One region of the Neobacillus sp. Soil_C_43 genome, then DNA from elsewhere that is predicted to be linked to it. Evidence: riboswitches for the same ligand, from Rfam matches in the RefSeq annotation. Region 1 holds a riboswitch; the other holds the start of a gene.
What was found. A riboswitch is a leader RNA that binds a small molecule or an ion and turns the genes downstream of it on or off. The one in region 1 is predicted to bind FMN.
Positions count from the first base shown of each region.

Region 2: linked by a shared signal. The riboswitch ahead of AC3A54_RS01840 (ECF transporter S component) and the one ahead of ribD (bifunctional diaminohydroxyphosphoribosylaminopyrimidine deaminase/5-amino-6-(5-phosphoribosylamino)uracil reductase RibD) in region 1 are both predicted to bind FMN.

Region 1 covers NZ_JBDGJV010000003.1:160,918-164,782, reverse strand. Annotated here, with positions in the region: gene AC3A54_RS07125 (serine hydrolase) at 1-633, shown strand, start outside; gene AC3A54_RS07120 (CBO0543 family protein) at 663-1,187, shown strand; gene AC3A54_RS07115 (GyrI-like domain-containing protein) at 1,521-1,991, shown strand; FMN riboswitch at 2,108-2,254, shown strand; gene ribD (bifunctional diaminohydroxyphosphoribosylaminopyrimidine deaminase/5-amino-6-(5-phosphoribosylamino)uracil reductase RibD) at 2,379-3,461, shown strand; gene ribE (riboflavin synthase) at 3,477-3,865, shown strand, end outside.
Region 2 covers NZ_JBDGJV010000001.1:349,056-352,920, reverse strand. Annotated here, with positions in the region: gene AC3A54_RS01850 (hypothetical protein) at 1-1,081, shown strand, start outside; gene AC3A54_RS01845 (peptidoglycan DD-metalloendopeptidase family protein) at 1,250-2,017, shown strand; FMN riboswitch at 2,142-2,272, shown strand; gene AC3A54_RS01840 (ECF transporter S component) at 2,432-3,016, shown strand; gene AC3A54_RS01835 (ferredoxin) at 3,125-3,373, opposite strand; gene AC3A54_RS01830 (YpbB family protein) at 3,632-3,865, shown strand, end outside.

The DNA.
Region 1 (3,865 bases):
TTTGTTTCATTTTTAAAAAGCCTCGGAGCTGAGTATGCCTATCCAGGTGGAAGGAATACGACCTCAGCTGACGATTTAACTCTATATACAGGAGAACTTTATCGTTACGCAAATCAAAGCGCCAATGGAAAAAATCTTGTCCAGTACCTAGAACATACGGTTTATAATACAACGATTCCACAGGGAATTAAGGATGTGCCAGTTGCTCATAAAGTTGGAATGATTCCAATGAATTTAATTTACAACGATGCTGCTATTGTTTTTGCTGATGAACCGTTTACCTTAGCTATCACGACAAGAGGGATTGCCTATGAAAAATCACAAGAGGTGATCGCAGAAATCGCCTCAATCGTTAACAATCATCATCAGTTGATTGCAAATGAGAGAAGTGAAAAGCTGGCGATAACGACAGGAGCTAAAATTGACAGCATACCAATGTCTATTGAAAAAGGATCCTTTTATTATGACTTTTTAGAAAGAAAACAGTTTGGGAATTTGTCTAACCCTTTTAATGACAATGGGTATTTTGGAAGGTTCTCACCCTACCAGCAAATCGTTGCTATTCAAATTGAAACAAAGATTCTTCGCACACCATTTGCAACTGATAATTTTACAATTAATTGGAAACGCTAGGTGTAATAAGAGCGCGAAGGAGCATCCTAGTGAATCTGAATGTAATATACGGGGCCATATATATTTTTTCAGCAATTAAATGGGGAGATTGGAAAAACTGGAAAGCTTATTATCCCACCTTTCTCTTTTTAATGGTAGGTGATTTGGTCTATCAATATTTGTTCTATAAGCATAGTATGTGGGAATATGTACCTGTAGGAAGTGATAAAGGTTGGGCTAAGCACACTCATATAGCCTTTTTGGTGATGTTAATTAAGTATCCCGTCACTATAAGTATATTTCTCGGCAATATGCCGAAGTCTTTCAAAAAGAAACTAGTGAATATCCTTTTTTGGACTTTTATATATACGCTAAATGAATATGTTGATTTAAAATTAGGGGCATTGGTTCATAAGAATGGATGGAATTTAGGTTGGTCGACCATTTTTAGTTTGGTTATGTTTTCGGTTTTAGCGATACATTATTATAAACCACTTTTAGCTTGGATTCTGTCTGCCCTCTATGCCACTTTCTTATGGAATGTTTTTGATATTTCATCAAGTATTTTAAAATAAATGGTTTTCTCAAAACATCCTTTTATAAGGTTGTTTTTTTTTCTAAAATGGCTCTGTTATACTTGTCTGTTGATTTCCGCTCCAGGTGCTTCGCTTTCCGTGGGCGTTTCGGCGAGCCTCCTCGGCGCTTGCGCCTGCGGGGTCTCCCCTGAACCGTACTCCCACAGGAGTCTTCGCACCTTCCGCTCCAATCAACATGGTATAAAAATCAACATTATTCTTTAACAGAGCTTCTAAAATAAGAAATAACACAGGAAGTCGAAATATTTTTGCAGGACTTTAAGGGATATTATTAGAATAATAGAAATATGATGGAACAAAGGGGGGATTAGCTTGGGAATCCAAGTAATTGAAAAAGATGAAATTAAGGTTGTGGGAATTTCGTGGACAGGTACTTACGCAGAAGTAAGCACCATCCCGAGTCTCTTTAACAAAATGGAAGCACGTTTGCAAGAAGTACCCTATCAGACAAAAGAACCCTTTCTTATTGCACCTTTTCATAGCAGGGAAACAGAGTTCACCTATTACGTTACGACCCCTGTAGATAAACTTGACGCGATCCCAGAAGGAATGGTTGGATTTACGATTCCAAGTAAAAATTATGTATACACTACCCATAAAGGAACACCAGAGGAAGTAGAAAATACATACATTCGACTGTTCAATTGGATGAAAGAATATGGATACGAGCAGGATCACCATGCGTTAAGTTTGGAAGTTTATAAAGAAGAGCATAAACATCAAAATGCAGTAGGAGATCTTCATTTTGAAATTTATTTACCTGTAAAGACTTATAAGGAATAACAGCCGGCCTTGTTTTAGGGCCGTTTTTTCATTTGACACTTAGATTTTACTTTTTAGGTCTGGGACATTTTCCTTTACTGTTTGAATTAAGTATAATAACATTTAATATATCTAAATAATTCCTTCGGGGTCAGGTGAAATTCCTAACCGGCGGTGATGAAGCCATGCTTCTTAGTCCGTGACCCGTTTATCCCCTTGGATAGACGGTGGATCTGGTGAAACTCCAGGGCCGACAGTTAAAGTCTGGATGGGAGAAGGAAAAACGAGGTTTATGGGTAGGGTGTAGTATACCTATTTTTAAGCTTTTATTTCCCAATGTCTTTTAACGACCCTGAAGAATGATTTTCTTCAGGGTCTTTTTTAATCCTTTTCAAAGGAGAAGAAAAAATGAACGATAAATTTTACATGAATCTAGCTTTAGATCTTGCCAAAGGAACGTTAGGTCAAACTACTCCAAATCCTGTGGTAGGTGCTGTTCTGGTGAAGAATGGGCAAATTATCGGAATGGGTGCCCATCTAAAAGCAGGTGAACCACATGCAGAAGTACATGCCATTCAAATGGCGGGTGAAAAAGCGAAAGATGCTACTTTGTATGTAACACTTGAGCCGTGTAGTCATCATGGAAAAACACCACCTTGCAGTGACCTGGTGATTAGGACTGGGGTAAGGAAGGTGTTTGTTGCAACAACTGACCCAAATCCACAAGTAGCAGGGACAGGAATAGAGCGAATCAAAAAGGCAGGAATTGAAGTGGAGGTTGGCTTAATCCAAGAGGAAGCTCGTGAGCTAAATAAAGTCTTTTTTTATAACATTCAAACAGGCCTGCCGTATGTCACATTAAAATCGGCAGCAAGTTTAGATGGGAAAACGGCAACAGTAACTGGTGAGAGTATGTGGATTACGGGTGAGCAAGCAAGAGCCGATGTTCATCAGTTTCGCCATCAGCATGACGGGATATTAGTTGGTGTTAATACCGTAATAAAGGACAATCCATCTTTAACAACAAGAATGTCTTATGGTGGGAAAAATCCCATTCGAATTATTCTCGATACGCACCTAAGAACGCCAATAAATTCCAAGATTGTTACTGATCATCAAGCACCGACTTGGATTGTGACAGGGAATGATGTAGCCCGTGAGCGAATCCATCTTTTTATGGAATGGGGCGTTGAAATAATCCAAATGGAAACGAACCACATACGTATAAAGGATTTACTTGTTATTCTCGGAAAAAGAGGAATAACTTCACTTTTTGTTGAAGGTGGCGCAGAAGTGCATGGCAGCTTTTTAGAGGAACGATCTTTTCAACAGATCATTACCTATATTGCACCAAAATTAATTGGCGGAAAATCGGCGCCAACTTTATTTGGTGGACATGGGATCGAAAAAATAGCTGAAGCCGTTTCATTGAACATTAAACAAGTGGATAGGATTGGTAATGATATAAGAATCATTGCAGAACCTATGTAAGGAGAAGAAACTAGTATGTTTACTGGAATCATTGAAGAAATAGGAAGCATTGCCAATATTCAAAGAACGGGTGAATCATTTGTTTTGTCGATTGAAGCGAAAAGAATACTTGAAGATGTGCACCTTGGTGACAGTATTGCTGTCAACGGAGTATGTCTGACCGTCACTTCTTTTTCAGGAAAGCATTTTACCGTTGATGTCATGCCTGAAACGGTGAAAGCGACGAGCTTACATACAATAAAGCGTGGTTCAAAAGTTAATTTAGAGAGAGCGATGGCTGCAGGGGGAAGATTTGGAGGTCACTTTGTGTCTGGCCATATTGATGGAACTGGGGTCATTAAAAGGAAACAGGCGCTTGAGAATGCGGTTTATTATGAAATTGAAGCAAATCCGGATTTACTGCG
Region 2 (3,865 bases), on a different contig from region 1:
GCGAAAAACCAAATCATGGCTGTTACCTAGTTTGGCTACTGCAGCTGCATTGCTTCTATTTTTCATTTTGGTCCCTAAACTAATGGATGGAGCCCATTCTTCTTCTGATAAACAAGCAGAAATTACCTCGTTCAACACAGAAATAAAAGATGCGGATCAAAAGAAAAACTCGACTTTTGCCATGGATAAAGGTGAACCTTCTTCAAAAGAAAAGGCACAGTCAGGAACTCCTAAAAATGAGGTTATGACAGCGAGTACTGTAAAAACAGCCATCTATGCAGACGATGTTGGTAATGGAAAGGTGTTAACGTACTGGATTCCAGACCCACAAGGACAGATACTAATACCCGTTTCAACGGTTGTAGCAACATCTGATAATGAATCATGGCTGACACTATATAATGAAAATATGGCAAACTTAAAAGAGGAAGAATGGGGACTTACCGATTTTTATCCACTAAATGTTACGATGAGTGTAAATTCAGATCACACTACCATTCAAGTCGATGCTCCTCTAAATCATCAGTACGGACAAGGTTCAACTAATGAAACTAACTTTATTAATGTGATAAATAAGGATATATCTTCGAACAGTGATATAAAAAAAGTAAAATTTTCAACGAATGGTGAACCGGGAATTGAATTGGGTAATTTCGGTAATAAACAGGAAATAGATATTAATGCAGTAAAGAATCATGGTTATTTCTTTTATTATCCTACAGGAAGTGATGTTCCATTCCTAACACCGTCAACAACTATGTATACTGATATTAACAAAGCTTTAGATGCAATGAAAACGGATCAAACAGAATTAGGTCTAACGGGTTCTCTTTCACCATTGTTGCCGATTAGTGGCGTTTCAATTACAGATAAGACTTTAGTTCTATCATTTAAGGGGAATACGACTTTACAGAATAACCAAATGACAGTATCTGCATTTGAAGCCTTATTACTAACTGCTAAAGATTTTGGTTTAGAAAAAGTAGTAGTTAAGGATTCTCCGATTTTGCAATTGGGTCCATTTGATCTAACAAAGGAAAACCAAGTACCAGTAGCTCCGAATTTGCGTTCAATCCAATAAATGAAAAAGGTCAACCGTTTTAGGTTGATTTTTTTTGTATAAAATAACAATGGTCTCCAAATTATAACAAGTATGTGCAATTCCCTCTTCAAAAACCAATATGTTCTAAATAGAAGGGTTTTAACATAGTGTGGAGGAGAGGACAAGTTTAAGGAGGAAAAGAAAGGAATGCGTGACTACATAAAGAGGTTTCTTATTGCCATAATTATGGCGCTTTGTGTCAGTTTATTATTTTTAGGTGGACGACATACAGAGGCAGCAAGTACACCTGAGACGGCTGAAATAAAAGAGCGCTGGATTTGGCCGTCAGATGGGATTATATCTGATACCTATGGAACAAGAAATGGAAAACATAAAGGTATTGATATTGCCGGAAACTTAGATACCCCTATTCTTGCTGTTGAAGATGGTGTGGTTTTAAAATCCTATTTTTCTACTACATATGGTAATGTGGTATTTATAAAACACCCAAGTAATTTTGTAACAGTGTATGCTCATTTAAACAAGAGAAGTGTTATGGTGGGACAAAGCGTTAAACAAGGTGTTATGATTGGCAAGATGGGAAAAACAGGACAAGCTACAGGAACACACCTTCACTTTGAAACTCATCAATTAGAGTGGAGATACGATAAGAAATTTGCGTTGGATCCGGAAGTTCTACTCGGGAAAGCAGATGTGGGTGAAACAGTTCAAGGGGGAGTGGCTAGTATAGGTGATCATATACTAGAGGCTAGTTCACATTTCCACACGAGTGACGATAATAGCAAACTTCAAACAACTGAATCGTCAATAAAGGACACTTATATCGTCAAACAAGGTGATACCTTGTACTCTATTTCAAAGAAAAGAAATACAACTATAAATAAAATTAAAGAATTAAACCAGCTGACCTCTGATTTGATTAGGCCAAAACAAATATTAATTATCCAAAAATAGCTAGACCTGCAGACTGTAATTCTGCAGGTTTTTTCAATATATGTTACAAAAAAGAAAAATAGCAAACCTTTTACTTAACAAAATCTTTGTCCTCCATTATAATTAAACTTGTAATTTAATATCGATCTATCTTCGGGGCAGGGTGAAATTCCCGATCGGCGGTATTGAGCATTGCTCTAAGCCCGCGAGCCTGTATAGGCAGGATTTGGTGTGATTCCAAAGCCGACAGTATAGTCTGGATGGGAGAAGATGGAGGTTCTGCAGACGTTCAAAAATGATATCTCAATGGACGTTTATTAAGCGTACCTTTGTAAACTCCCTCAAGTTAATTGCTTGAGGGTATTTTTATTCTTGAGATCGTCTTTTTGCTGAACCTCTCTTCCTAACGTGATGGATCAAAAAGGAGAGAGGAAGATGGAAAAAATGAAGAAAACGAAGAAAATGAATGTTAAGGCTTATGTTTCAATTGGCATGCTTAGTAGTATTGCATATTTGTTAATGCTACTAAACTTTCCGCTGCCGTTGTTTCCGAACTTTTTATTTGTTGATTTTAGTGATATTCCTGCTTTAATTGCTGCATTAATTTTTGGCCCGATTGCGGGTATATTGGTTGAGTTTTTCAAAAATGTGCTTAATTATCTTGCGACTGGAAGCCAAACGGGAATTCCTGTAGGTCATATTGCTAATTTCCTAGCTGGTATTGTGTTTGTTCTTCCGACATATTATGTATACAACAAATTAAAATCAAAAAAAGGGATGACACTAGCCTTGGTTGTAGGAACTGTAACAATGGCTGTGGTTATGAGCATCCTAAATTACATTATCATTTTACCGGCCTATACGGTATTAATGGGATTTCCAGATATGCGAAATCTAGTCGTTCCAGCTATACTGCCTTTTAATATATTGAAGGGTGTCATGATGTCATTCATCTTCATGTTGTTATTTGTTCGGATGCAGTCATGGATTAATAAATTTTCAATCATTAAAGGTGCGTAAAAAAAACAAAGGTTCATTAGTGAACCTTTGTTTTTTTATTTTTAGTAATGGAAAACCCCTCCTATTTTAGGAGGGGTAGTAGCTTAAGAATATATTATTAGCAAAATATTATTCAAATTTAGTTGCATTACCATCAAATGGTTCGTCTGCAACTTTAATTGAATCAGTTGGGCAACCTTCAAATGCGTCCATCATATCATCGATTAATACATCTGGAATCTCAACGATACCTTCGTTATCATCAAGTGTTACAAATGCAATACCTTCATCATCGTAATCATAGATATCGGGTGCAGCTGCGCCACATGCACCACAAGCGATACATGTTTCCTTGTCAACAATTGTGTACTTTGCCATGAAAAAAACCTCCCAGTAAATTAACAAAAATATTCTTGCTAATTTCCATTGCAAAATGGAAACGCATAACTCATTTCTATTGTAAAACTGTATGGGCAACTTTTCAATAGAAAAATGTTATTATAGCCTTCTATCGGTAAATTGATTTTCTTAAAGTTACACAATTTTCAGCAACAAGTACCTCCATTTCATGTTAAAATAATAATAGAAAAATTGGATATTTTGTCGAATATAAACAGGAAAAAGTGGTGAGGTGGAATGAAGCAGATAGAATCCATTATTCTTTATTGCTTAAAACAACTAAATTGCGAGCGAACAGTTTATTCCATCTTTCATTTACTTAATGGAAAAAAGTCATCTCAAACGATTCAGGATGCCCATCTGTTTTCTTTGAAACATTTTTTTGGTATTTATGAACCCCTAAAGAGAGACACTTTTGAAGAGATTATCCAATCCATGATAAACCAAAATCAAATTTCCTCTCATGGTGAT